Regions from separate parts of the Variovorax sp. 3319 genome, predicted to be linked through region 1. Evidence: riboswitches for the same ligand, from Rfam matches in the RefSeq annotation. Region 1 holds a riboswitch; the other holds the start of a gene.
The links. A riboswitch is a leader RNA that binds a small molecule or an ion and turns the genes downstream of it on or off. The one in region 1 is predicted to bind glycine.
Positions count from the first base shown of each region.

Region 2: linked by a shared signal. The riboswitch ahead of gcvT (glycine cleavage system aminomethyltransferase GcvT) and the one ahead of J2X67_RS13590 (D-amino acid dehydrogenase) in region 1 are both predicted to bind glycine.

Region 1 covers NZ_JAVDUZ010000006.1:45,490-60,065, forward strand. The annotation lists gene J2X67_RS13565 (DMT family transporter) at 1-927, opposite strand, end outside; gene J2X67_RS13570 (LysE family translocator) at 924-1,523, opposite strand; gene J2X67_RS13575 (PLP-dependent aminotransferase family protein) at 1,627-3,042, shown strand; gene J2X67_RS13580 (PhaM family polyhydroxyalkanoate granule multifunctional regulatory protein) at 3,140-3,838, shown strand; gene J2X67_RS13585 (FIST N-terminal domain-containing protein) at 3,886-5,166, shown strand; gene J2X67_RS13590 (D-amino acid dehydrogenase) at 5,189-6,490, opposite strand; glycine riboswitch at 6,582-6,687, opposite strand; glycine riboswitch at 6,720-6,810, opposite strand; gene rfbB (dTDP-glucose 4,6-dehydratase) at 6,924-7,997, shown strand; gene rfbD (dTDP-4-dehydrorhamnose reductase) at 7,994-8,884, shown strand; gene rfbA (glucose-1-phosphate thymidylyltransferase RfbA) at 8,943-9,842, shown strand; gene rfbC (dTDP-4-dehydrorhamnose 3,5-epimerase) at 9,839-10,387, shown strand; gene J2X67_RS13615 (glycosyltransferase family 4 protein) at 10,698-11,810, shown strand; gene J2X67_RS13620 (glycosyltransferase family 4 protein) at 11,821-13,071, shown strand; gene J2X67_RS13625 (NAD-dependent epimerase/dehydratase family protein) at 13,064-14,038, shown strand; gene J2X67_RS13630 (FkbM family methyltransferase) at 14,081-14,576, shown strand, end outside.
Region 2 covers NZ_JAVDUZ010000003.1:233,928-248,503, forward strand. The annotation lists gene J2X67_RS08285 (DUF3014 domain-containing protein) at 1-768, shown strand, start outside; gene J2X67_RS08290 (hypothetical protein) at 856-1,107, shown strand; gene gcvP (aminomethyl-transferring glycine dehydrogenase) at 1,120-4,026, opposite strand; gene gcvH (glycine cleavage system protein GcvH) at 4,076-4,447, opposite strand; gene gcvT (glycine cleavage system aminomethyltransferase GcvT) at 4,513-5,691, opposite strand; glycine riboswitch at 5,737-5,848, opposite strand; glycine riboswitch at 5,861-5,951, opposite strand; gene J2X67_RS08310 (hypothetical protein) at 5,974-6,504, opposite strand; gene J2X67_RS08315 (TRAP transporter large permease) at 6,652-7,929, opposite strand; gene J2X67_RS08320 (TRAP transporter small permease) at 7,926-8,420, opposite strand; gene J2X67_RS08325 (TRAP transporter substrate-binding protein) at 8,507-9,478, opposite strand; gene denD (D-erythronate dehydrogenase) at 9,551-10,567, opposite strand; gene J2X67_RS08335 (LysR family transcriptional regulator) at 10,669-11,574, shown strand; gene J2X67_RS08340 (putative hydro-lyase) at 11,666-12,481, shown strand; gene J2X67_RS08345 (MFS transporter) at 12,525-13,817, shown strand; partial or broken gene J2X67_RS08350 (hydantoinase B/oxoprolinase family protein) at 13,860-14,576, shown strand, end outside.

The sequences.
Region 1 (14,576 bases):
CGAAACGGCAGGAGCGGCCTGCGATTGCGAAAGGCGCTTGCCAAGCACCACGGTGCAGACCACTGCGGCGGCAAAGCCGAGGGTAACCACATCGAGCGGTTCGCCCAGCAGCGGAATGGAAGCAAGTATCGAGAGAAAGGGCTGCAGCAGCTGCGTTTGGCTCACACGCAATGCACCGCCCATTGCAAGGCCGCGGTACCAGGCAAAGAAACCGATCCACATGGAGAACACGCCGACATAGACAAAACCCGCCCAGGCCGTGGTTGCAATGGGCTGTTGCGGCCAGAGGACCAGCGTGGCCGGCAACGTGATGGGCAGCGCCATCACGCACACCCAGCAGATCACGCGTTCAGCGCCGAGCGCCGGTGTGACCTGCGCCCCGTAGATGTAGCCAAACGAAGCCGCGATGACCGCACCGACCAGCAGCAGGTCGGCCCATTCGAAACCGAAACCGTGTCCGTTCTGGCTTGCACGCAGCACGGAGAACAGCACCACCAGCACGCTGCCTGCAACGGCGCAGAGCCAGAAGCCGAGCCGCGCACGCTGGTGCAGCACCAGGGCTGCGACCGCGGCGGTTACCAGCGGCAGCAGTGCGGTAACCACGGCTGCATGGCTGGCTGTAACCACGCGCAGGGCATAGCCGAGCAGCAGCGGATAGCCGATCACGTTGCCGAGCACCGCCATGCCCAATGGCTTCCACTGGTGCGGCGCGGGCCGTGGCGAACGGGTCGCGGCCAGGAAGATCGTCGAGAGAATGCCAGCCAGCGCGGCGCGACCGAGCGTGACGAACCATGGCGAAAGCTGCGGCGCGTCTTGCGTGCCGGTAGCGAGCCGTGTCATCGGCAGGGTGACTGCGAACAGCGCCACGCCGATCACGCCCAGCCACATGCCCAGGGTCTCGTCCTTGATCGCGAGTCGTTTGGTCATACGCTGAGCATCCACCAGGCCGTGAGCACCAGCACCAGCCCCATCGCGCGGTTGAACCACAGCAGGCGCTTGCCTTTGGCCAGCCATTCGCGCAGCAGCGCGCCGACCAGCGCGTAAGTGAAGTTGCTGATGAAGGCGTAGACCAGCATTACCGGCGCGACGATGGCGAACCGGCCCAGCTGGTCGGGCTGCCCCGCAATCCAGCCGGCAACCAGCGTGAGGGCGAGCAGCCAGGCCTTGATGTTGACGAACTGCAGCATCACGCCCTGTCCGAAGCCGATATCGAGGTTGGCGCCGTCCGCGCGGCCGAGCGTTCCGCTGCCGCTCAGCTTGTAGGCGAGCCACAGCAGGTAGCCCACGCCGAGCGCTTTGATGGCCAGGCGCAGCGGCGGCACTGCCACCACCAGTGCACCGATACCCGCCGCGCACAGCACCAGCAGCAGCGTCCAGCCCACGGGCACCGCCACGACAAAACGCATGGCGCGCGGCAGGCCGCCATTTGCGGCCAGGGCAGTGGAGAGCGTGGTGTTGGGCCCGGGCGAGAAGCTCATCGCCGTGGCCAGCACCAGCAGCGCGGTGAATTCTTGCCAGTTCATTGCATACACTCTAAACTTCGCGACCATTACAGTTCCAATACAGTTGATCGAACATATTCGAAATCTGTATTGGTCTGCCACTCGACACAGAAGCGCAACGCCGATGCTGACACGAACCTCCACCCAGTCGCTCACAGGGCAATTGGCCGACCGCCTGGCAGAGCGCATCCGCACGCGGCTGTTGCCGCCCGGCGCGCGCCTGCCCTCGGTGCGCGAATGCGCCCGCCAGCAGGGTGTGAGCCCGTACACGGTGGTAGCGGCTTATGACCAGTTGCTGGCGCAAGGCCTGGTCGAGGCGCGCCGGCAGCGGGGTTTCTACGTGCGCGATGCCGCGCCCCCGCCGGAGGGGCGTCCGGCCAATGCGGCGCCCATGGTCGCGCAGATGATGGCGTCGCGTGTACCGGCCGACGCGAGTTCGCTCATCCGCAGCATGTTCCACAGGCCGAGCGACAAGCCGCAGCCCGGCATGGGCGTGTTTCCGCCGGACTGGATGTCTTCGACCTTCATGCCGACGGCGGTGCGCCGCATGACCAATACAGCCGCGCTGCAGGAGTTGTCGCTCCAGTACGGTGAACCCTCCGGCGACGCCGCGTTGCGCCGCAGCCTGTCGAACAAGCTCGTGGGCATCAACGTGCCGGCCGCGCCCGACCAGATCGTGACGACAGTCGGCGCAACGCACGCGCTGGACATCGTGAGCCGCACGCTGCTGCGCGCGGGCGATCCGGTCATGGTGGAAGAGCCGGGCTGGGCGCTCGAATTCGCGCGGCTCGAGGCACTGGGCATGCGCATCCTGCCGGTGCCGCGCCGCGCCGACGGGCCCGACCTGGAAGTGATGGCGCAGTACTGCGCGCTGCACAGCCCCAAGCTGTTCGTGAGCGTGAGCGTGCTGCACAACCCGACGGGCTACAGCCTGACGCCGGGCAGTGCGCACCGTGTGCTCAAGCTGGCCAACGAACACGACTTTCACATTGTCGAAGACGACACCTACAGCCACCTTGCGCCCGAGCACGCCACGCGGCTGAGTGCGCTCGACGGCCTGCAGCGCACCATCTACGTGAGCGGCTTCGCGAAGATCCTGGCGCCCAACTGGCGCATCGGCTTTTTGGCCGCGTCGCCCGAACTGAAGGAGCGGTTGCTCGAAACCAAGCTGCTGGCGACCCTGACCACCCCCACGCTTTTTGAGCGGGCGCTGTCGTGGTGCATCGACCAGGGGCAATTGCGCCGGCATGCCGATCGCATACGCATCCGGCTCGACGGTGCACGCAGCCGCGCAGTCAAGCTGGCCATGGCGCACGGCTGCAGCTTTGCCTCGGAGCCTGCGGGCCTGTTCGGCTGGGTCGATACCGGTGTGGACACCGATGCACTCACGCAGCGCATGCTCGACCAGGGCTACCTGCTCGCGCCGGGCTCGCTCTTTCATGCGCGAAGGCCGCCGAGCACGATGATGCGCATCAACTTCGCAACTTCGCAGGACGCCGCTTTCTGGAAGGTGTTCAGCAAGGTCCGTGCGGAACTCTGAGCGCTCTTGACAGCTGAACGGGAAGGGGCGCAAGCCCAAAAGGCGATGCCTTGGAGTAAGCTGGCATCACAAGAAAACCCAACCCGGAGACTCCTGCATGAGCAACGCCAGCCAGCCTTTCGACTTCAGCCAGTTTGTCCCCGGATTCGACTTTCTGAAGAACCTCGCAGGCGGTGCCGCTGGAGCGGGGGCTGCCACGAGTGCGGTGCCGGGTTTGCCGAGCCTTGCGAGTTGGGTTGCGCCCACGCTCAGCGTGGAAGAGGTCGACAAGCGCATCCAGGAGCTCAAGACCGTGCAGTACTGGCTGGAGCAGAACGGCCATGCGCTCAAGGCCACCATCCAGGCGCTCGAGGTGCAGAAGATGACACTTTCGACCTTGCGCGGCATGAACGTGCGCATGGAAGATATCGCAAGCGCTTTCACCAAGCAGACGGCTGCGGCAGCACCTGCGGCCGCGCCAGTTGGTGCCGCGCAGGCCGAGCCCGAACCTGAAGCCGAGGCGGAAGAAGAGGCGCCGGCGCCTGCCAAAAAGGCGCGCAGCAAGCCCGGCTCGGCAACTGCCGCATCGGGTGGCGACAGCGGCGTGGTCGATCCCATGCAATGGTGGGGCTCCCTCACCGAGCAGTTTCAGCAGATCGCCACCTCGGCGCTGCACGACGCGGCGCAGCTCAAGGTGCCCGCACCAGCCGCTGCTCCCGCGGCTTCAAAGCCGGCGGCCAGGAAAGCGACAACAGCAACCGCCGCCAAAAAGAAGGCGCCGACGGCCGCGCGAAAGCGAACGACCGGCCGCCGCTGACGTCATACGTACACACACATCTTGAAGAGAACGGGTCGGCACGCATCATGAAGTTGTTTCCCTCCGGTCACGCCACCCACCCGCAATGGCGCATGGCGGCCGGCCTCGTGCTGGCCCAGTTGCGCGCCCAGATGGCGCTGCCCGACTACGCCTCGGCACCGACCCTCGGCCTGCTCTACATCACCGATCACTACGCTTCGGATGCGCAAGACATCCTCGACCACCTGAGCGCCGAGCTTCCGGAGGTTACCGACTGGTCGGGCACGGTGGGCATCGGCGTTGCGGCCAACAACGCCGAGTACTTCGACGAGCCTGGCCTGAGCCTGATGCTCTGCGCGTTGCCGAGCGATCAGTACCGCGTGTTCTCCGGCGTTGCGCCGCTGGGCAACTCGGAGATGAGTGGCTTCGAGGCTCATACCGCGCTGGTGCATGCGGACCCGGCTACTCCTGACCTGCCCGAGCTGATCGGCGAGATGGCGGGCCGCACCGACACGGGCTATCTGTTCGGTGGGCTCTCGTCGGGCCGTGCGGGCGCGCTGCAGTTTGCGGTGGGTGGCAATGGCAACATCCGCGGGCACGGCGCGGCGGGCGGTGTGTTCTCGGGTGGCTTGTCGGGCGTGGTGTTCGGCGAAGGCGTGCGGCTGGTGTCGCGCGTCACGCAAGGCTGCCAGCCCCTGCGCTCCGGCGCCGGACGCGAACGCGAGATCACCGAAGCCGACGGCAACCTGTTGCTCAAGCTCGACGGCGAACCCGCGCTCGACGTGCTGCTGGCCGACCTGCAGGTGTCGCTGGAGCGCCCGCAGGAAGCCATCGACGCGGTGCGCGCCACCCTGGTGGGCTTGGCCGATGCGGGCAGCGACGGAATTCGCCGCACCGGCGACCTCGGCGCGGACGTGCTGGTGCGCCACATCATCGGACTGGACCCGACCCGCCGCGGCATCGCCATTGCCGACGTGGCAGAGGCCGGCATGCGCCTGACCTTCTGCCGCCGCAATGCACAGGCCGCGCGTGCCGATCTGATGCGCATCTGCGCGGAAATTCGCGAAGAGCTTGAGCCCGAAGAGCAGACGCTGGCCACCGCGCGTGCCGTGGCGGCCGGCGAGGCCGAAGCAGCGCCGCACCCGGCGCGCCGCATTGCCGGCGCCGTGTACGTGAGTTGCTCGGGGCGCGGCGGGGCGCACTTCGGCGCACCGGGCGCCGAACTGCAGATCGTGCGGCATGCGCTGGGCGACGTGCCGCTGGTGGGGTTCTTTGCGGCGGGTGAAATTGCGCGGCATCACCTGTATGGGTATACGGGTGTTTTGACGGTGTTTACCGGCAACGACTGATCCCGTCGCGCCGGCGGACCAATCAGGCCGGCTGCAGCATGCGCGGGGCTGTCGCAGGCATGCCGGCAAACGCAAAATCGACCTCGGGCGCCAGCCCGCTCACGATCCGCGCCACCGACTTTCCCGACCCGCACGCATGCGTCCAGCCAAGCGTGCCGTGTCCGGTGTTCAGGTACAGGTTCGGCAGCTTCGTCTTTCCGATCAATGGCACGTTGCTCGGCGTCGCGGGGCGAAGGCCGGTCCAGAATTGCGCCTGCGTGGTGTCGCCTGCCCCGGGAAAGAGTTGCTCAACGCGCCGGACGATCGCTTCGCATCGCACGCGGTTCAAGTCGCGATCGTAACCATTGAGCTCGGCTGTGCCGGCAATGCGCAGGCGGTCACCCGACTCCGACGTATAGCGCGAGAACACGAGCTTGAACTCGTCGTCGGTCAGCGAAACCTGGTGCGCCTTGGTGGCGTCTTTGACAGGCAGCGTGACCGAATAGCCTTTGGCCGGATAGATCGGCAGGCGAATGCCCAGCGGTGCGGCATACAGGGGGCTCAACGAACCCATTGCAAGCACGAAGGCATCGCCGCGAATGCGTTGGAAGCGGCCTTCGCTGTCGGTGGCCTCCACGTGGTCGATGCTGCCGCCAGTTTCGCGCAACGCAGTCACCGTGTGGCTCATGAGGAACTTCACGCCGGCTGCTGTCGCAAGGCGTGCCATTTCGCGTGCGAAGAGATTGGCGTCGCCGGATTCGTCTTCTGCCGTGTAAGTGGCGCCGGCCAGTTGTGGACGGATGTGGGCAAGGGCGGGTTCGATCTTCACCGCCTCGTCCGCGGAGATGATTTGCCGTTCGCAGCCGAGCGCGCGCATCTGCTCGGCAGGTTCCAGGGCGCTGTCGAATTCCTTCTGCGTCGTATAGAAGTGCAGGATGCCTTGCGTGCGCTGGTCGTACGCGATGCCGGTGTCGCGACGCAGTTGCTGCAGCACTTCGCGGCTGTAGGTGCCCAGGCGCACGATCTGCTCGATGTTGTGCTTCGTGCGGCCAGGGGTGCATTCGCGCAGGAACTGCAAGCCCCAGAGCCATTGGCGCATGTCCGCGCGAATGCGAAAGAGCAGCGGGGCGTCTTCCTTGCCCAGCCACTGCAGCACCTTGAGCGGTGCGCTCGGATTGGCCCAGGGTTCGGCATGGCTGACGGAGATCTGCCCGCCGTTGGCAAAACTGGTTTCGGCGGCGGGGGTGGCCTGCCGGTCGACGACGGTCACTTCGTGGCCGAGTTGCTGGAGGTAGTAAGCCGAGGTAACACCGAGCAAGCCGGCGCCAAGAACGATCACGCGCATTTCAAATACCTTTGAGGTTGAAGCGCTTGAACTGCGGGCGAGGTTTGCTATTGAATAAATAGCAAGCAACCGGACGACCGCCGTCCAAGTTGCCGCTCCCCCTGTCCTCGGTACCTGAGAGATTCACCCGCTGCGCCCGCAACGGGTTTGCTCCTTCGGTGCATCACGCGAAGTGATGGCTCTCCAGACGGCGTGTCAGTTGGTGCAGTACGGGCCCCTTGCCGAAATTTCGAGAACTTCGTCGGGCCGACCTGAGCGTTTATGGGAGTTTGCGCCTTCGGTAGGGCAACCGGGGTTGCCCGCTCTCCTGCAGTGGGGCGATTGTAGGCGGGGCTCGTGGGGATGCCAACCGTTGTCGTGGCACTGTGCGCCAATGGGATAATCTTCAGTCCATTCGCCAGAGGGCGATCGTTCGACAACAACAGGGGACTCCATGATCCTGGTAACCGGCGGCGCAGGCTTCATTGGCGCCAATTTCGTACTCGACTGGATCGCGCAGAGCGATGAGCCCGTCGTCAACCTCGACAAGCTGACCTACGCGGGCAACCTCGAGACGCTCGCGTCGCTCAAGGGCAACCCGAAGCACATCTTCGTTCAGGGCGACATCGGCGACAGCGCCTTGGTCGATCGCCTCCTGGCCGAGCACAAGCCGCGTGCCGTCGTGAACTTTGCCGCGGAATCGCACGTTGATCGCTCCATTCACGGCCCCGAGGACTTCGTGCAGACCAATGTGCTCGGCACCTTTCGCCTGCTCGAATCGGTGCGCGGCCACTGGAGCGCGCTGCCGGCCGAGCAAAAGTCCGCCTTTCGTTTCCTTCACGTGTCGACCGACGAGGTCTACGGGTCGCTATCCAAGACCGACCCTGCGTTTACCGAAGAGAACAAGTACGAGCCCAACAGCCCGTACTCGGCCAGCAAGGCCGCAAGCGACCATCTCGTACGCGCCTGGCACCACACTTATGGTCTGCCGGTGGTCACCACCAACTGCTCCAACAACTACGGGCCGTTCCACTTTCCCGAAAAGCTCATCCCGCTGATGATCGTCAACGCGCTGGCCGGCAAGCCCCTGCCCGTTTACGGCGATGGCATGCAGGTGCGCGACTGGCTCTACGTGAAGGACCATTGCAGCGCCATTCGCCGTGTGCTCGAGGCAGGCAAGCTCGGCGAGACGTACAACGTCGGCGGGTGGAACGAGAAGCCCAACATCGAGATCGTGAACACCGTGTGCGCTCTGCTCGACGAACTGCGCCCGCGCGCCGACGGCAAGCCGTACAAGGAACAGATCAGCTACGTTACCGACCGACCCGGCCACGACAGGCGCTACGCCATCGATGCGCGCAAGCTCGAGCGCGAGTTGGGCTGGAAGCCGGCTGAAACCTTCGACACCGGCATCCGCAAGACCGTCGAGTGGTATCTGGCGAATGGCGATTGGGTGCGCAACGTGCAAAGCGGCGCGTACCGCGAGTGGGTCGAGAAGCAATACGACACGACGAAGGCGATCGCATGAAGTTGCTGCTGCTGGGCAAGGGCGGACAGGTCGGCTGGGAACTGCAGCGCAGCCTTGCGCCATTGGGCGAACTGGTGGCGCTCGATTTTGACAGCACTGAGTTCAATGCCGACTTCAGCCGTCCCGAGCAGCTTGCCGAGACCGTGCTGAAGGTGCGTCCTGACGTGATCGTCAATGCCGCAGCTCACACCGCTGTCGACAAGGCCGAGAGCGAGCCCGACTTTGCGCGCAAGCTCAACGCCACCTCGCCCGGCGTGGTGGCCGAAGCCGCCGGGCAGATTGGCGCACTCATGGTGCATTACTCGACTGACTACGTGTTTGATGGCAGCGGCAGCAAGCCCTGGCAGGAAGACGATGCCACCGGCCCTCTCAGCGTGTATGGCCAGACCAAGCTCGAAGGCGAGCAACTGGTGGCCAAGCACTGCGCCAAGCACCTGATCTTTCGCACAAGCTGGGTGTTCGCTGCGCGCGGGGGCAACTTCGCCAAGACGATGCTGCGCCTGGCCAAAGAGCGGGACCGCCTGACCGTCATCGACGACCAGTTCGGAGCCCCGACGGGCGCCGAGTTGCTCGCGGACATAACCGCACATGCAATTCGCGCCACCTTGCAAGACCCTGCCAAGGCGGGCCTGTATCACGCGGTGGCTGGTGGCGAAACCAGTTGGCACGGGTATGCGCGCTTCGTGATCGAACAGGCCAGGGCGGCCGGCGTTGAGCTCAAGGCCGGACCCGAGGCCGTCGACCCCGTGCCCACCAGCGCCTTCCCAACTCCCGCGAAACGCCCCGCCAACTCGCGATTGGACACGCGCAAGCTGCAGTCCACCTTTGGGTTGGTGCTGCCGCACTGGCAGCAGGGGGTTGCCAGAATGCTGCGCGAGACCCTTTGATAGATACAGCGCAAGAGAAGCACACAAGCAAGCAGCAAAAAGCGGAGAACACAACACAATGACCATGAAGACCACGCAACGCAAGGGCATCATCCTGGCTGGCGGCTCCGGTACCCGGCTGCATCCCGCCACGCTCGCGCTCAGCAAGCAGCTGCTGCCGGTGTACGACAAGCCGATGATCTACTACCCGCTCAGCACGCTGATGCTCGGCGGCATGCGCGACATCCTTATCATCAGCACGCCGCAGGACACCCCGCGCTTCCAGCAACTGCTGGGCGATGGCAGCCAGTGGGGCATCAACCTGCAGTACGCTGTGCAGCCCAGCCCCGATGGCCTCGCGCAGGCTTTCATCATCGGCGAAAAGTTCGTAGGTAATTCGTCCAGCGCGCTGGTGCTTGGCGACAACATCTTCTACGGCCATGACTTCGCGCAACTGCTGGCCGATGCCGACTCCAAGCCTTCCGGCGCCACTGTATTCGCCTACCACGTCCACGACCCCGAGCGCTATGGCGTGGTGGCTTTCGATGCGAAGGGCAAGGCCAGCAGCATCGAGGAAAAGCCGCTGAAGCCGAAGAGTAGCTATGCGGTTACGGGCCTGTACTTCTACGACAACCAAGTGGTCGAGATTGCCAAGGCCGTAAAGCCGAGTGCGCGCGGCGAACTGGAGATTACGGCGGTCAATCAGGCCTATCTCGACCGTGATCAGTTGAATGTGCAGATCATGCAGCGTGGCTATGCCTGGCTGGATACCGGCACGCATGAGAGCCTGCTGGAGGCTGCGCAATTCATTCAGACCCTGGAGCATCGGCAAGGGCTCAAGATTGCGTGTCCTGAAGAGATTGCGTGGCGCAATGGATTCATCGATCGCGAGCAACTGGCAAGGCTCGCTTTGCCGCTTCAAAAGAACGGCTACGGCAAGTATCTGAATCATCTACTGGCTGACGAGGTCCGCTCGTGAAGGCAACACCCGCCGCAATTCCTGAAGTGCTGATCATCGAGCCGAGGGTCTTCGGCGATGCGCGCGGTTTCTTCTACGAGAGCTTCAACAGCAAGGCGTTTGACGACGCTGTTGGTCGCCACGTCGAGTTTGTTCAGGATAACCATTCGCGTTCAGCCAAGGGCGTGCTGCGAGGCTTGCACTATCAGATTCAGCAGCCGCAAGGCAAGCTGGTGCGGGTGGTGCAGGGCGCTGTGTTCGACGTGGCCGTGGACATCCGCAAGTCTTCGCCGAGCTTCGGGCAATGGGTGGGTGTTGAATTGACTGCGGACAATCACAAGCAGCTGTGGATACCCGCGGGGTTCGCACATGCCTTTCTTGTGCTCAGTGCGACGGCGGATTTCCTCTATAAAACCACGGACTACTATGCGCCGGCGCACGAGCGCTGCATAGCGTGGAACGACCCGGCAATCGGCATTGCGTGGCCAGACATCGAGATGGCGCCTCTCCTGTCTGCAAAAGACCAAGCTGGCGTTTCGCTGAATCAAGCCGAAACATTCGACTGAAAAGCAGCAAAAAATTGGTTGCGATGCAGTCGATCCTGCAACTATGTCACGCCTTGCATAAATACTGGATTTGCAAAAGCGCCGACGGTGCACTTAATCTCCCGACACTCCTTGGAAGATAAGTTGACGCGAGCAGGTATTCAATGCACTTTTCATCAAGTTGGCCGTATTTCCTGTGACGGGCCGATGCGGGTGTCACCAGGCCGAATGGCACAATCTTCATCATTCGCTATCAAGAGGGAAGCATATGTATAGTCACACGACGCCCGCGAGCAGACCGTTTGAACAAAATTCTTGAATTAAGGGCGCCATGAAAAGCGGTGAGAAGTTCCGTATTGCACATTTGAGTCCAGCGTATTTTTCTCCAGACTCGTATGTGGGCGGCGGAGAGAGATATGTTGACTATCTCGCGCAATCGTTGCAAACGGTCCCGGGTTTCGATCAGGCCATATTCTCGATCGGACCAGATGATCAGTTATTTTTGAGAAACGGTATTCTGGTCCGTGTCCTGAAAAATGAGTCGTCACATCCGGGAATGACGAACGCGTTGTCGACGCGACTATGGCGCGAGCTTGAGGGATTCGATCTCGTTCACATACACCAGTGCTTGACGTTATTTGGCGCATTCAGCACGTCGATAGTTCGCTCGCTAAAAATCCCAGCTATTGGTACTGATCTCGGCGGTGGCGAAGATCCGCAAATGTTGCGTGGCCGAGGGATCGAGCTTTTGGATGGTCTGATATCTATTTCGAAATATGCCCGCAATCTTGTGGGGTCACATTTCAAAGGGCCCCACGACGTTCTTATCGGGCCTGTGGATACTGATCGATTCATACCGGCTCCGGGGGAGCCGTCTGGCAATGCAGGTCGAATGTTGTGCGTCAGCCGCATATTGCCGCACAAGGGGATCGACCGCGTGATTGCAGCGCTGCCTCCCTCTCTGAGCTTGACGATCGTCGGCCGCCCTTATCACCAGCCGTATTACGAATTGCTTGTAAAAATGGCAGAGGGGAAAAACGTCAATTTCGTTCTAGAAGCGGACGACGACGCACTTCTTGATATCTACAACAACAGTGCAGTGTTCGTGCAAGCATCCACGGCGCATGACATTTATGGAAACAACGTTGCGAAGCCCGAATTGATGGGCTTGACTACGCTGGAGGCTATGTCATGCGGGCTACCCGTTATCGTGTCGGATGCCGGGTCGCTGCCGGAACTGGTGACCGATGCTCGATTCGGTCAAGTATTTTCTTCGCACAACGATTTGGTGGCGATCTTCGAAAAAGTGGCCGCCGGAACCTGGCCGCCACGTGATGCTGGAGAACTCGCGCGCGCACACGTCATTTCTACTCACGGCCTCAAGGCAATTGGAGCTCGTTTGGCTGAGTTTTACAGGCACACGATAGCGAGCCGGAAAAACTGAGGGTATAGCATTGCGAATTCTCTTTCTTACCAATCTTTATCCGCCGCTCATAATAGGCGGCTATGAAATTGCATGCGCACAAACTGCAGAAGCGATGCGCAGCCGCGGGCACGAAGTCCAGGTTCTCACTACCTGGAGCCACGTCCCTCAGACAACGAAGACGCCAGATTGGATTCAGAGGCGCCTGGATCTGCACTGGTATGTTCCACATACTCCAAACCAGACGCTGGAAGTTCGCGATCTCCACAGCGCGGTATGCTCGTCCTACTCCAACACACTTCACCTCCTGGATGCGTTGAAAAATTTCCGCCCGGATGTTGTATCTGCGTGGAATCTGACAGGAATCGGTGGATTGGCCATGATGGATTTGTTAAATCATGTGGGTGTGCCTTGGACGCTATATCTGGGAGATCGGGTGCCGGTTGATATTGCCGCCAACGTGCCGGCTGATGTCAGAGGAATATTTAATGCTCGCGGAGGCGAGGTCTACGAGCAAGCCCGTATTTTCTCGGTGAGTCAAAATCTACTTGATGAGATCGAAACGGAATCAAACATATCGTTTCCTCAGGGCGCCGACATCGTGGCCGGGTGGGCCGATCTTTCTCAATCATTGCCACACCAGCCATACTTGCAGAACGGAAAGGCGCGGTTCGTGGCGGCAAGTTCCTTGGGGCCGCACAAAGGCACTGAGTTAATTGTCGAGGCCAGTGCACAGTTACAGGCGAGCGGAGTTGATTTCTCTGTCGACATTTTTGGCGAAGGCGATTTGCCGCGCTATGTAGATATGGCAAAACGGCTGCGTGTGGGAGAACGTGTCCGGTTTCTTGGGTCGCTGCCCTATATGGATCTCCTGAAGGCGTATTCGGGGTACGACGCGTTTCTTTGTCCAACTTGGGAGCGGGACCCATTCCCCTTCGCGCCTCTAGGGGCTGCGGGTTGTTATACCCCGCCGATATTGACCAGGAATTGCGGAACCAGCGAGCGACTTGTCGACGGCGTTCACTGCTTAAAGATCGAACGGACAGCAGAAGATCTTGCAAGAGCAATGGCCGAGGTTGCAACTGGGCAGGTGGACTTGGGAAAGATGGGCCGTGCCGGTCGACGTTTGGTCGAGGGAGATCTCTCTTTCGAGCGTCATCTGGACAAGATGGAACGCGCGTTCGAGGAGTCGGCGCGCCCTTGGGAGATGCCTCACGATCCGAAGCTTCCACTGCTTCTATTCCTGAAGCACAACTTGTCCGTGAGGTTGCGTTTTGGGTGAAATTAAGCAACGCACGCAGGCACAGCGCCACCTGATTCTGGGTGGAGACGGTTTCATCGGCCGTCATGTGGCGTTATTGTTGGCCCGCAAAGGCTTCAGCGTGACGATTGCCACGCGGCTGCCCCCAAGTTTTGCTTTCCCTGAGGCCGAAGCTGGTCGCATCTCAAGAAAATCCTTCGAATTGGCGTCTGCCGATTGGGACGAGCTTGTAAAAGATGTCGATGTGGTTCATCACTACGCCTGGAGTTCCATACCTGCCAGCGCAAACGCCAATCCTGCCGGCGATTTGCTTTTGAACGTCTCCGCCACCATTGGATTGCTAGATGCATTAAGGCGAAAAGGCCAAGGACGCGTTGTATTTACGTCGTCGGGCGGAACTGTGTACGGAAAGGTAAACAGAACCCCCATCGATGAGGATGTCGTCCTTAGACCGATTACTGCCTACGGGGCAGGAAAAGTGTCCGCGGAAATATATTTGAGTTTATTCCGTTCCATGCACGGCATTGACTGCAGGATCGCTCGAATCTCTAACCCCTACGGTGCCGGTCAAAATGTTGCGCGAGGTCTTGGAGTAATCACAACATTCTTGCAACGCTCGTTGACCGGCGAGGACATAGTCATTTGGGGCGATGGAAACGTAACGCGCGACTTCATTCACATTGCTGACTTGGCTGCTTGCTTGGCCAATCTGGCCGTGGCGCCACCTTCGGATCAGTTCATTTTCAATGTCGGCACTGGCCTTGGGGCAAGTTTGAATCAGGCCATCGCGGAAATAGAGAAAGTTTTAGGCCGACAACTTACCGTCAGACGCTCTCCATCCCGGCTCATTGACGTGCCGGTGAATGTTCTCGCTATTGATCGGGTATGTAGAGCGCTGAGCTGGGAGCCGCAGGTTTCGTTGTCGGCGGGAATTGAGAACACCATTGGAGACTTGAAGACTGGTTGCTCATTTTCCAGTCTGGTCTGATGTGAAAATTTATTTAATTGTTAGTATAAGCTGGAGAAATTGATGGAGCTTGGAAATCTATCGGAATTTGGACGATCAAGGTCTTCAACCCGCTGGGCAACGAATCCGGTGCGAAGATTCGTTTGGTGGTTAATTGCCCCATACTTTCGTGGCGCTGAAGGACGGATTGCTGCCAGGATCGACGCGGTTGATGCAGGCATTCGGAACAAAATTCCGGAAATCTCGGCTGAACTTGAAAGGGTTGCAACTGAAGCGGAAAAGAGGGCTTCTGCAAAGGTTGCCTCTCTGACGGGTGGCCTGCGAAAGGACGCCTTGGCCGTAGCAAATCGTATTGCGGGACTGGAGGAGGAAGCCGGCGTCCTGAGTGGCAATGTCTCTGCGTTAGGCCAAAAAATCGAGTCAATTGCTCATGGCGTGGAGGAGCGCATTGGCAAGCTCGAGGCTTCACTCCAAAAATACGAAAAGCTGAGTGCCAATTTGCCGCAGGAAAAAAACCCGAACGGTCTGGTCATCGCCAATGGGCAGGCGGGCGAGCGAT
Region 2 (14,576 bases), on a different contig from region 1:
GTCGAACCCTCGCCCATGGCCAGGGCGCCAAACGACGGCCCCGCGCCCGCACCGCCGCCCGCACCCCAGCCCGAATCGCTGGAGCCGAAGAACCCCATCGATGCCATTGCGCTGCCCGATTCCGGCCTGCCCACGGTCGCGGATTCCGACACGCGCGTGATGTCGGCGCTGGTCGACTTGCTCGGCAGCAAGAACGTGGCGGAGTTTGTGCAGTTCGACGGCGTGGTGCGCCGCTTCGTGGCCACCGTCGACAACCTGGCGCGCGAGCAGGCGCCCGCGAGCTCATGGCCCGTGCAGCCTACCAAGCAGCGCTTCGTTACCGAAGGAAAGGGCGACGCGCAGACCATCGCGGCCAACAATGCCGCGCGATACAACCCCATCGTGCTGCTTGCGGAGTCGGTCGATCCGGCAAAGGCCGCCAAGGTGTATGCACGGCTGTACCCGCTTTTTCAGAAATCGTATGAAGAGCTCGGCTACCCGGGCCGCTATTTCAACGACCGGCTCATTGCCGTCATCGACCATCTGCTGCAGGCACCCGAACCAGCCGGTCCGTTGCAGGTGCGCCTCGTCGAGGTGAAAGGCAATGTGTCCTCGCAGCGGCCGTGGGTGCGCTACGAATACGCCGATCCGCAGCTCGAATCGCTTTCATCCGGCCAGAAGATCATGGTGCGGGTGGGGCTGGAGAACGAGCGCAAGCTCAAGGCCAGCCTGCGAGGCTTTCGCGAGCAGATTGCCACCGGCGACATGGCAAAGAAGAAGCAGCGCTGAACCATCGGCGCCGTGTAGGCGCGTGCCGATTGCGCGCCTTGTAGATGCCGTGGATGATTTGTCCTCAAGATTTTCGAGGACAACCGTATGAACCTGATGAGCGTCGACCTCTACCAGAGTGCTACCGATCCCGAGAAGTTTCTCGCGCTCCCTACCGGCACCGACCCCGCCGACCTCATGGGTCCGATGACTTTCGACCGGGACTACGCGCACATCAAGCGTTACCAGGAGGCCTTCGAATTCGACCCCTCCGTCGCCTACGCGGGCGTGAACGCCGCAAAGATTGCGGCGGACATCCTCACCGTGAAGTGGGCGATGTACCGGCGCGAAGGCCAGTAGAAAGGGCCTTGATCAGGCCTCTTCGGTTTCCTGGTATTCGCCCACGGGCACGCAGCTGCAGAACAGGTTGCGGTCACCGTACACGTTGTCGACCCGCCCGATGGGCGGCCAGTACTTGGCCTGCTTGAGTTCGGCCAGCGGAAACGCGCCGAGCTCGCGCGAGTAGGGGTGCGCCCATTCCGTGCCCAGCAGGCTGGCGGCGGTGTGCGGGGCGTGCTTCAGCGGGTTGTCGTCCTTCGGCCAGACGCCTTCTTCCACCCGGCGGATCTCTCCGCGAATTGCGATCATCGCGTCGATGAAGCGTTCGAGTTCGGCCAGCGGCTCGCTCTCGGTCGGCTCGACCATCAACGTGCCCGGCACCGGAAAGCTCAGTGTTGGCGCATGAAAGCCGTAGTCGATCAGGCGCTTGGCCACGTCTTCCGCGGTGACGCCGCTGGTGTCCTTGAGCGGACGCAGGTCCAGGATGCATTCGTGCGCCACGTGCCCGTTGGGGCTGGCGTACAACGTGGGATAGTGGTCCTTCAGGCGCGCGCTGATGTAGTTGGCGCTCAGGATGGCGGTTTCGGTTGCGGCCTGGAGGCCCTTGGCGCCCATCATGCGGCAATACATCCAGCTGATCGGCAGCACGGCCGCATTGCCCAGCGGTGCAGCGGAAACGGCGCCGACGCCGTTCGAGGCAATGCCTGCCGTTGCGTGGCCGGGCAGATACGGCACGAGGTCTTCGACCACGCACACCGGGCCCACGCCCGGCCCGCCGCCGCCGTGCGGAATGCAGAAGGTCTTGTGCAGGTTCAGGTGGCTCACGTCGCCGCCAAATTCGCCCGGCGCCGCCACGCCGACCAGCGCGTTCATGTTGGCCCCATCGACATACACGCGGCCGCCGTGCTCATGCACCAGTTCGCAGAGCTCCTTCACGCGGGTTTCGAACACGCCGTGCGTGCTGGGGTAGGTGATCATCACAGCGGCGAGCTTGTCGCTGTGCTTTTCGCAGGCGCGTTTCAGGTCGTCCATGTCGACGTTGCCCTGTGCATCGCACGCTGTCACAACCACCTGCAGGCCGACCATTTGCGCGCTCGCCGGGTTGGTGCCATGCGCCGACGAGGGAATCAGGCAGATGTTGCGGTGGCCCTGGCCCTTGGCTTCATGAAAAGACTTGATGGCCAGCAGCCCTGCGTACTCGCCCTGCGAGCCGGCATTGGGCTGCAGGCTGATGCCCGCGTAGCCGGTGGCTTCGCAGAGCCATGCGCGCAGTTGCGCGTCGAGCTGTGCATAGCCTTGCTGCTGCTCGGCGGGTGCGAAGGGGTGGATGTTCGCAAACTCGGGCCAGGTGATGGGGATCATCTCGCTGGTTGCGTTGAGCTTCATCGTGCAGCTGCCAAGCGGAATCATGCTGCGGTCGAGCGCCAGGTCTTTGTCGGACAGGCTGCGGATGTAGCGCAGCATGGCCGTTTCGCTCTTGTGCGTGTTGAACACCGGGTGCGTGAGAAAGGCGCTGGTGCGGCGCAGGTCTTCGGGCAGGCGGGGCGCGGTGTTGGCCAGGTCGTCGAAGCGCGGCATGGGCGTGCCGGTGGGAACGAACAGGGCCCAGAGCGTTTCGATGTCTGCACGCGTCGTGGTTTCGTCGAGCGAAATGCCCAGGTGCTGCTGCAGCCGCTGGCGCAGGTTGACACCGGCCGCGTTGGCGCGCTCGATGATCTTCGGCGTGTCGTCGCCGGTGCGGATGGTCAGCGAATCGAAAGCCGTGGTGTTGACCGGCTCGCGCCCCATTTGCGCGAGGCCCTGCGCAAGAATGGCGGTGAGCGCCGCCACGCGCTGGGCAATGCGCGTCAGGCCATCGGGCCCGTGGTACACGGCGTACATGCTGGCCACAACGGCCGGCAGTACCTGCGCGGTGCAGATGTTGGACGTGGCCTTCTCGCGGCGGATGTGCTGCTCGCGCGTTTGCAACGCAAGGCGGTAGGCGGGCTGGCCGTGCGTGTCGACGCTCACGCCGACCAGCCGGCCCGGCAGCGAGCGCTTGAACTCGTCGCGGCAGGCCAGGTAGGCGGCGTGCGGGCCGCCGTTGCACAGCGGCATGCCAAAGCGCTGGGTGGTGCCGCAGACGATGTCGGCGTCCCATTCGCCCGGAGGCGCGAGCAGGGTAAGCGCAAGCAGGTCTGCGGCCACGCAGAAAGCGGCGTCGCACTGGTGCGCATGGCCTGCGAGCGGGCGCAGGTCGTGCACATGGCCGGTGGTGGCGGGGTACTGCGCGAGCACGCCGAAGAACTCGCAACTCGCCATCAGCTGCGGCAGCGTCTCGGAAACGGTGCTCACCTTGACCTCGATGCCCAGCGGCGCGGCGCGCGTCTTGATGACCTCGATGGTCTGCGGATGGCAGTCTCCGGACACCAGGAATACGTTGCTCTTGCTTTTCACACTGCGCTTGGCGAGCGTCATGGCCTCGGCAGCGGCCGTGGCTTCGTCGAGCATCGATGCGTTGGCAATGGCCATGCCCGTCAGGTCGCACACCATCGTCTGGAAGTTGAGCAGGGCTTCCATGCGGCCCTGCGAAATTTCGGCCTGGTAAGGGGTGTAGGCGGTGTACCAGGCGGGGTTCTCGAGCACATTGCGCAAGATCACGCCCGGCGTGTGCGTGCCGTAGTAGCCCTGGCCGATGAAGCTCTTGAACACCTTGTTCTTCGCCGCTATCGCCTTCATCTCGGCCAATGCGTCCGCCTCTGTAACGGGCGCTGGCAGCCGCATCGGCTTGGCCCGGCGGATGGCCGCGGGCACGATGCCGTCGATGAGCTCTGCCCGCGTTTCCGAGCCGATCACCGGCAGCATGCGCGCCTCGTCCGCTGCATCGATGCCGATGTGGCGCGCGAGAAATTCTTCGGCGTTCTCTAGTTGTTGCAGTGAAGGCTGGGCGGGAATCGACATGGCGGTAAAGGCTCGGAGATGGGGAAAGGCGGCTGAAGAACCCGGCAGATCAGGATTCGGCGGCGAACTTGTCGTAGGTGGCGGCGTCGAGCAGCGCGTCGAGTTGCGCCGGCTCGCTGAGCTTGACCTTGAAGAACCAGCCGGTGGCCAGCGGGTCGGAGTTGGCAAGCGAGGGGTCGGCGCGCAGGGCTTCGTTCACTTCGGTGATTTCGCCCGACACGGGCATGAACACGTCGGCCGCGGCCTTGACCGACTCGACCACGCCGGCCACTTCACCTTGCGCAAAGGTCTTGCCCACTTCAGGCAAATCGACAAAGACCACGTCGCCCAGCGCGTCCTGCGCGTGAACGGTAATGCCGACAGTGGCTGCGTCGCCTTCGGCCGAAACCCATTCATGGTCCTTGGTGTACTTGATGCTCATGGTGAAAACTCCTCGTGGATAAAAATGTTGATCGGTTACGCAGCCAGGCGGCGTCAGCCCCGGTGTCAGCCCCGGTAATAGCGGGCCGGCACAAAGGGCAGCGTCGAGACTTCCATCGGCACCGGCTTGCCGCGCACGACGGCCTGCACGCGCGTGCCGGGTTCTGAAAACGCGGTGGCCACGTAGCCCATCGCAATGGGTCGGTCGGCCGTCGGGCCGAGCAGGCCGCTGGTCACAATGCCGATGTCCTGGCCTTCGAAAGATTGCAGCACCGTGCCGTCGCGCACCGGAATGCGCTCCAGCGCCACAAGCCCGACGCGTTTGCGCTTCAGGGTGTCGTGGTCGGTGTGGCCCGCGGCACCGGCCGTGGCGGCGGCCAGTTGCGCCAGCACCTTGGTCGCACCCGGAAAACCGCCTTCGCGCGCGCCGCCCGTGCGGCGCACCTTCTGGATCGCCCAGTTGAGCGAGGCCTCGACGGGCGTGGTGGTGGTGTCGATGTCGTTGCCGTAAAGGCAGAGGCCGGCTTCAAGCCGCAGTGAATTGCGCGCGCCCAGGCCAATGGGCTTGACCTCTGGCTGGGCCAGCAGCAGGCGGGCGAGGGCGTCTGCATCCTTGCCGGCCACCGAAATCTCGAAGCCGTCTTCGCCCGTGTAGCCGCTGCGCGTGACAAAGGCCGGAATGCCGCCGATCTGCACGGCGCCGCCTGTCATGAACACAAAGCGCTCGACGCCGGGCGACAGGCGTGCCAGGGCCGTGGCGGCCTGCGGGCCCTGCAGCGCGAGCAGCGCGTGGTCGGGCATGGGCTGCACGTCGCAGCGCGCACCGATTTTCTGCTGGATGTGGGCAAGGTCGGCCACCTTGCAGGCGCCGTTCACGATCACGAAGATCGAGCCGTGCCCTTCGTTGAAGAACATCAGGTCGTCAAGGATGCCGCCTTCATCGTTCAGCAGCAGGCCGTAGCGCTGCTTGCCGGGTGCGAGGTCGATCACGTCGACGGGCATCAGGGTTTCGAATGCGGCTGCAGCGTCCGGGCCCACGAGGCGCAACTGGCCCATATGGGAAATATCGAACAGGCCGGCCGCGTCGCGCGTGTGCTTGTGCTCGGCCATGAGGCCGGCGGGGTACTGCACGGGCATGGAGTAGCCGGCAAAAGGCACCATGCGGGCGCCCAGTTCCACATGCAGGTCGTGCAGCGGCGTCTTGAGCAATGAGGCGTCGGATGATGATGAAGCGGAAGCGGCCACGGGGCACTCCAAAGGGGCAGTCGAATTCCATGGCGCAAACCATGGGCCACCCCTGCTGTCCGCTTTACCTGAGAGATTCGCCCCACGATCGGGGTTTGCTCCTTCGGTGGGCCGCCGCATCGGCAAGATGCAAGGGCCTCTCTCCAGCAAGGAAACGCCGGCATGCGCCAGCGCCTTGTCAGTCCTTTTGCCTGAGCGTTCGGGAACCCCCTGCGCCTTCGGCGGCCTCGCGTGGCGAAGCTCTCTCCTGACCCCGCCGAGTGTAGTGGATCGCGCAAAGCCTCAGTGCACGGTTTCCGAAGCGGGGGGTAGCAACCTTTCGATACGCTCGCGCAGCGATTCGGCCCGTTCGGCGCCCGCGGCTTTTTCGACTTCCGTCAGCATCAGCGCGGCAATCGTCAGCATGGCGTCGCGGTCGCGGGCTTCGCGCAGCGCATCGCGCATCTGCTGTGCAAACTTGGGGTCGCGGCGCACGAACATGCGCTCGCAGATGTCGAAAAGGAACATGCGCGTGGTGGCCAGAGAGCGCTTGCCGTCGAAGTTGTCGCTCGATGTCGCCGCCACGCGAATGGGCTCCGGCGCGCCTGGTGTCGCGGGTATGGGCTCGGCGGCCCCGGCGTCGTGCAGGTAGCCGCGGTTCATCAGCGCCCGCAGCGTCTGTTCAGCTTCGTCGCGGCTCGCGAACAGCGGGCTGAAGTCGGTCAGCGAACGCCGGCCATCGGCCATCAGCAGCAATGCGCGTTCGCGCTGGCTCAGCGTGCGTTGCCCGCCTTGCAGCTCGTCGCGTGCCTTGTCGGTCTTGGTGGGAAGCATGGCGCCACAGCTTTCGAAATCGAAGGCTGCAGCATCGTTGCGGCTGGTGACATCTTTATGAACGTTTGCCTTACAGGGGCATTTGCCGCACAAAAAAAAGGCGGCCCGAGAAGGCCGCCCTTTTTGTCTTTGATCGCCGCGCCCGGCCTACTTGGCGTACACCAGGTCGCGCAGTGCCAGCGATATCCACGGCACGTAGGTAATCACCATCAGGCAGGCCAGGATCACCAGCACGAAGGGAATCAGGTACTTCACGATCCGGTCCAGCGATATGCGCGCCACGGTACACGCGGCAAACAGGTTCACGCCGAAGGGCGGCGTGATCATGCCGAGCGCAAGGTTCACCACCATGATCAGTCCGAAGTGAACCGGATCGACACCGAAGTGCACTGCCACAGGCGCCAGAATGGGCGCGAGCACGATGATGGCCGCGCTGGTCTCGATGAACATGCCAATGATGAACAGCGCAGCGTTCACGCCCAAGAGGAACATGGTGGGCGACTTCAGCACCTCCTGCAGCCAATGGCCGATGGCGTCGGGCACGCCCGCGCGCGTGATCAGGAACGCGAACAGGCCCGCATTGGCAATGATGAACATGATCACCGCCGACGACAGCACCGACTTGCGCAGGATGACGTAAAGATCCTGGGGCTTGATTTCGCGGTAGATCACCACGCCGACCACCAGCGCATAGAACACCGCCACCGCCGAGGCCTCCGTCGGCGTGAAGATGCCGCCGTAGATGCCGCCGAGGATGATCACCGGCATCAGCAGTGCCCAGCCGGCCTGCCACGTTGCCTTGCCAAAAGGCATGCGGCCGTCGCCGTCGTTCTTGCCCCAGCCCTTCCATTTGCAAAACGCCCAGACGAACAGCATCAGCGCCAAGCTGATGAGAATGCCGGGGCCGAAGCCCGCAATGAACAGCTCGCCGATGGACACCTCGGCGCTCACGCCGTAGAGAATCATCGGGATCGAAGGCGGAATGATCACGCCAAGCTCGGCGCTGGTGGCCTGCAACGCCGCCGCATAGGCGGTGGGGTAGCCGTGCTTGATGAGTGCCGGAATCAGGATGGCGCCAATGGCAAAGGTGGTTGCCACCGACGAACCCGACACCGCCGCGAAAATCATGCAGGTGAGCACGCAGGTCATGGGCAGGCCGCCCTGCACGCCGCCCACGATGCTCTTGGCAAATTCGACCAGCCGGCGCGAGATGCCGCCGGTTTCCATCAGGTTGCCCGCCAGGATGAAGAACGGAATGGCCGCCAGCGGAAACTTGTTGATCGAATTGAACATCTCCTTCACGGAGATGAGCATGTTCACGTTGGCCACCTGGATGCCCAGAATCGACGCGAGCCCGATGGACACCGCCACAGAAACCGACAGTGCAAAGCACAGCACCATCGTTGCAACCATCACGGGGGTCATTGCGCGGTCTCCAGTTCGAGCCGCTTGGGATCGAGAAAATTACCAACGATGCCGAACAGGCAAAAAACGGAACCGACCGGCAGCGCCAGGTACGACCACATCATCGACACGCTCTCGAGCCCGGCCATCGATTGCACGCGGCCACGCATGGCGTAGTCCCAGCCCCACCACAGAATGACCAGCATCAGCGCCAGTGCCGCAAGGCTCACCACCGCGTCGAGCACGCGCTTGACGCGCGGCGGGCTCCAGCGATAGAGCACGTCCACGCTCACCATCGCCCCTTGCCGGAAAGCCATCGGAATGCCGAGGAACACCATCCAGATCAGGCTCATGCGGATCAGGATTTCGCTCCATTCGGCAGGTTGCTCGAGCACGAAGCGCGTGATGATCTGGAACACGCCCAAGCCGGAGGCGATGACCAGCATCACGCAGGCGGCAATCATCGAGAAGCCGGTCGTCCAGCGCTCGATGCCAAGAAATCGTTCTTTCATCTGCAGTCGTGATGTTGAAAACAAAAAAGCCCGCCAGATCGAACTGAGCGGGCACCGATGCTATCGAAGAGATAGCATCACCGGGTTCACTTGAACTCGCGGATCTTGTCGAGGTTGGCCTTGCCGAAGTCCTTTTCGAACTGGGCATTCACCGGCCCCAGGGCGGTGACGAACTTGGTCTTGTCGATGTTGTCGATCACCGTCATGCCCTTGGCGCGCAGGTCGGCGACGCCCTTGGCATCGTCTTCGTCCACGCGTGCGCGGTTGGCCTTGGTGCCTTCCTTCGCGGCCTCCAGGAAGGCCTGCTTGTCGGCCGCGCTGAGCTTGTCGAACGCTGCCTTGTTCATCAGGAAGATGCACGGCGAGTAGACGTGGCCGGTGAGCGAAAGGTGCTTTTGCACCTGGTCGAACTTGGCCGAGATGATGACCGACAGCGGGTTTTCCTGCCCATCGACAGTGCCTTGCTGCAGGGCGGTAAACACTTCGGGGAAGGCCATGGGCGTGGTGACGATGCCGAAGGTCTTGTAGGCCGCAATGTGCACCGGGTTTTCCATGGTGCGCATCTTCAGGCCCTTGAGGTCTTCAGGCGCCTTCACGTCGCGCTTGCTGTTGGTCATGTGGCGGAAGCCGTTTTCGGCCCAGGCCAGCGCCTTGAAACCCTTGGCGTCGAACTTGGTCAGCAGATCCTGGCCGATCGGGCCGTCGAGCACGGCGCGCGCATGGGCCTTGTCGCGGAACAGGAACGGCACGTCGAGGATTTTTGTTTCCGGCACAAAGTTGGGCACCGGACCGGTCGAGGAGAAGGCCAGCTCCTGGGTGCCGAGCTGCACCGCTTCGATCGACTCGCGCTCTCCGCCCAACGAGCCGTTGTAGAAGGTCTGGACCTTGTAGCGGCCACCGGTGCGCTTTTCGACTTCCTTGGCAAAGACGTCGATCGCAACGCCCTGGTGCGAGTTTTGCGCGGTCGAAATGCTGATCTTCATGGTGGTTTGCGCGAAGGCGGCGCACGCCATGCCCATGCCCAGAACCAGGCCGGCGGCCAGTCGGGTCAATTTCATTGTGTTGTCTCCAGAGAAAAGAAGGCGCGAAGAAAAAAAGCGAAAAAAGCAAACTCCGCGGGCAGCCGCCGACTATGCCGCAACGGGGAGCTTCACCGCGTCGGGATTTTCACGGACGTAATCACGAATAACTACTTCGAAGTCTGCATCAGCCGAAAGCCCCAGCCGTTTGGCGCGAGCGGTTTCGATGCGCCCGGGCCAGGTTTTCACGATGCGCTGGATGGCCGGGTCGGGTGTGCGGTCGAGCAGGGCGGTGGCGGCCTTGCCGGCCACGCGTTCAAGCGCGGCGGCCATTTCGCCCACGGTGGTGGAAAGCGACGGCAGGTTCAGCGCCGTGCGCGGACCCCAATCGGAATCGCTCGCCTCGGCAGCGCGGATGATGCCTTCGACCGTGCGGGCGGGCGATGCGATGGCCACGGGCGTTTCGTCAGGCACCGGGCAGGCTGCGCGAATGCCTGCGAGCGGCTCGCGGATCATGCCGCTGAAAAACCCGGATGCCGCGCCGTTCGGTTTGCCAGGGCGCACGCTCACGGTCATCAGGCGCACGCTGCGCCCTCGAATGAAGCCCTTGCGCGTGTAGTCGGCGACCAACTGCTCCCCGATGAACTTCTGGATGCCGTAGCTGGTCTGCGGCGTCGGCAGCGTGTGGTCTTCGATCACCGGCGGCAGCGGATGCTCTGGCGAGTCGCCGAACACCGCGAGCGAACTGGCAAACACCACCAGGGGGCGAGTGCCCACGGCGCGCGCCTTCTCGAGCAGCGCGTGCGTGGCGGCAAAGTTGCTGCGCATGCCCAGGTCGAAATCGGCCTCGCATTCGCCGCTGACTGCGGCGGCCAGGTGAAAGATGGCATCGGCTTCGCGCCAGAGCGCCGTGTCGGGCGAAGCCAGTTGCTCGTTCAGGTCACCCAGGGCGGCCGCGATGCGGGCATCGGCCGAAAGATCGGCCGGCGGCGCAACGCGGTCGACCAGGGTGATGCGCGAAATGTCGCGCGCCGGCGCACCGGCAAGCGAAAGCTGCCCCTGCTTCAGCAGCGTACGGGCAAGGCGTGCGCCAACGAAACCGGCACCGCCGGTAATGACGATCTGCATGGTTGTCTTGTCTCCTTCGCAACGAGCATAGCGCAGCGGAACGGTCCGCTCAGGCGACACTCGCGGCTCGCGCAATCAAGGAACCGGGCGACCGGAAAACGATGAACCTGCGATTCGTTGAAGCCTTTCACTGGGCCGTGGCGCTCAAGAGCGTCACCCGTGCGGCCGAGAAGCTGCACCTCACCCAATCGGCGCTCTCCAGCCGCATTGCCGCGCTCGAGCGCGAACTGGGTGTGCTGCTGCTCGACCGGCGCGACAAGCAGTTTCGCCTCACGGTTGCCGGGCAACGCTTTCATGCCTTTGCGCAGAAGCTCCTCGAGATGCAGATGCACATCAAGGCCGAGATGGGATCGGGCGCCGTGCGCGAGGCCGTGCTGCGCGTGGGTGCCATCGAATCGGTGGTGCACAGCTGGCTTACCGGCTGGCTCAAGCACATGCAGGCGACGCATCCGGATTTCGAACTGGAACTCACCGTTGAAACCACGCCGGTGCTGGTCGACCAGCTGCAGCGCGGCAAGCAGGATCTGGTGTTTGCCGCCTTGCCCGCCGCTGGCGACGGCGTGCGCACCCGCGCCGTGCCGCCCATGCCGATGTGCTTCGTCGGCCACCGCGAGCTGCACCTGAAGCGGCGCTACCGCTTGCCAGACCTGCTCTCGCTCGACCTCTTGACCTTTCAGCGCGGCTCGCAGCCGCATGTGGCGCTGCTAGAGCTGTTTCGCGATGCCGGCAGCCCGCCGCCACGGGTGCACGCCATCTCGTCGATCTCGGCGATGGCGCAGTTGGTGGAGGCCGGCTTCGGCGTGGCCACGCTGCCCCGCGCGGTGGTGGAGCCGCTCGCCCGGCGCCTGCCGCTGCGCGTGCTGCCCTGCGACGACACGCTGGAGCCGCTGCCCATCTACGCAAGCTACCGGGACGACCCGTCTTCCCCGTTGCCCGAGGCTGCGCTCGGCTCCGCCGTGGTGCATGCTTCGCACCGCATGGGGTCATCGAAAAAATCGATGAGCTGAGCGAGAAACTTTGCGTTGGCGTTCGTGAGCGCGGATTCCCACAATCCGTCGAATCACACCACAGCGATGCATCGGGCATCGAAAACGCCAAATGTCGAACCGCCAATCCTTCGTAGAACAACCCGGCGCAGCGAGCAGCGCGCTGGGTGTGCGCCAGGCCTGCCGCAGCGGCGCACTGGCCGCCCACACCAGCGGCCTGGCCAGTGCCCATGTGCAGGGCAACCTCGTGATCCTGCCGAAAGCGCATGCCGCCGACTTCCTGCGCTTTTGCCAGGCCAACCCCAAGCCGTGCCCGCTGCTCGGCGTGTCGGAAGCGGGTGAACCGGCGCTGCCGGCGCTCGGGGAGGACATTGACATTCGCACCGACCTGCCGCGCTACCGCGTGTGGCGCAATGGTGTGCTGGTCGATGAGCCTACCGACGTGCGCGACCTGTGGAGCGACGACATGGTGAGCTTCGTCATCGGCTGCTCCTTCACCTTCGAGCATGCGCTGATGGCCGAGGGCATTGTGCTGCGCCACGTGGAGCAAGGCCGCAATGTGGCGATGTTCCGCACTTCGGTCGCCACTGCGCCAGCGGGCCCTTTCCATGGACCGATGGTGGTGTCGATGCGTCCGCTGCGGGCGGCCGATGCGATTCGCGCGGTGCAGATCACCTCGCGCTTTCCGGCGGTGCACGGCGCACCGGTGCACATAGGCGATCCGGCATTGATTGGCATCCGCTCTATTGCCGATCCCGACTACGGCGACGCGGTCGAGGTCATGCCCGACGAACTGCCCGTGTTCTGGGCTTGCGGCGTGACGCCCCAGGCCGCATTGGCCGCCGCCAAGCTGCCGTTTGCCATTACTCACGCGCCGGGCTCGATGCTGGTGACCGACCTGCTGCACCGCCGCCTGGCCGCGTTCTAGGCAGCTGTTCTTCTTTCCCAAATTTCATACCTGGAGACAAACCATGAAGACCACCCTCGACGCCACGCAGGCGGGCGACGGCGCACAGGCCGAAGGCAGCTGGCTGCGCACGCTCAACCCGAACGAGAAACGCACGCTCACCGCATCGTTCAGCGGCTATGCGGTCGATGCGTTCGACTACTACACGCTGCCGCTGGTCACGCCCATCCTGCTGTCGCTGTGGGGCATGAGCAAGACCGAGGTGGGACTGATCGGCACGGCCACGCTGGTGGCCTCGGCCATCGGTGGCTGGGGAGCCGGCATTCTGGCCGACAGGTACGGCCGCGTGCGCATCCTGCAGCTCACCATCCTGGTGTTCGCGATCTTCACATTTGCCTGCGGCCTGGCGCAAACACCGGAGCAGCTGCTGATTGCGCGCACGCTGCAGGGCCTCGGCTTTGGCGGCGAATGGGCCGTGGGCTCGGTGCTCATTGCCGAGATGATCCGGCCGGCCTACCGGGGCAAGGCGGTGGGGCTGGTGCAGAGCAGTTGGGCCGTGGGGTGGGGCGCGGCGGTGCTGGTGTCGATGGCGCTGTTCTCGTTTTTGCCGCCGGAGTATTCGTGGCGCGCGATGTTCATGCTGGGCCTGCTGCCGGCCGTGCTGATCGTTTTCATCCGCCGTTCGATCCGCGACCCTGAAATCTATGTGCAAAGCCGCGCAGCCGTCGAACGCGGCGAGCGCAGCGGCAACTTTCTCGCCATCTTCAAGCCCGGCATGCTGCGTACCACGGTGCTCGCGAGCCTGCTGTTCACCGGCATGCAGGGGGGCTACTACGCGATCGGCGTGTGGCTGCCCACGTTTTTGAAGAACGAGCGGCATCTCACGGTGCTGGGTTCGGGCGGCTACCAGTTCATGTTCATCGTCGGTGCGTTCGTCGGCTACCTGTGCGGCGCGTACCTCTCAGACCGGCTCGGGCGCCGCCGCGCGTTCATCCTGTTTGCCATTGGCGCGGGGTCGCTGGTGTATGCCTACACGCTGCTGCCGATTACCGATGGCCTGATGCTGCTGCTCGGCTTTCCGCTCGGCTTTTTCATGTCGGGCATTTTCAGTGGCGCGGGGGCTTTTCTGTCGGAGCTTTTTCCCAATGAATTGCGTGGTTCCGGGCAGGGTTTTTGCTACAACTTCGGGCGCGGCATCGGCGCCACTTTTCCGGCCCTGGTCGGCGTGTTGAGCGACCGCATGCATCTTCCGCTGGGCACGGCCATCGGCGTGTGCGCCGCGGTGGCCTACGCCATGGTTGTCGTGGTGGCGCTGTGCCTGCCGGAGACGCGCGGACGCGACCTGCGCCAGAACTGATCCGAACTTCTTTTTCCCCGTGAAGACTCTCACTTTCTTCTCATGACTACGCATTCCCTTCTCCCGTCCCGCTGGCAGTTCTGGATCGACCGCGGAGGCACATTCACCGACCTGGTCGGCCGCGACCCCGAGGGCGGCCTGCACACGCTCAAGCTGCTGTCCGAGAACCCCGAGCAGTACAAGGACGCCGCTGTCGAAGGCATTCGCCGCCTGCTGAAGCTGAAGCCCGGCGAACCCGTGACGCCCGAGCGCGTCGAGTGCGTGAAGATGGGCACCACGGTGGCCACCAACGCACTGCTGGAGCGCAAGGGCGAGCCCACGGTGCTGGTTGCCACGGCAGGCTTTCGCGACGCGCTGCGCATTGCCACGCAGGCGCGGCCCCGCCTGTTCGACCGCCGCATCGTGCTGCCCGAGCTGCTGTACGAGCGAGTGATCGAGGCGGATGAGCGAATGGATGCGCAAGGCGGCGTCGTGCAGCCGCTCGACGAAGGCGCGCTACGCTCGGCGCTGCAAGATGCTTTCGATGCCGGGCTGCGCGCCTGCGCCATCGTCTTCATGCACGGCTGGCGCTACACCGCGCATGAGCTTGCGGCCGAACACATCGCAAGGGCTATCGGCTATGCGCAGGTATCCGTCTCGCACAAGACCAGTCCGCTCATGAAGCTGGTGCCGCGCGGCGACACCACCGTGGTCGACGCCTACCTTAGCCCCATCTTGCGGCGCTATGTGGAGCAGGTGTCCCGGCAGATGCCGGGCGTG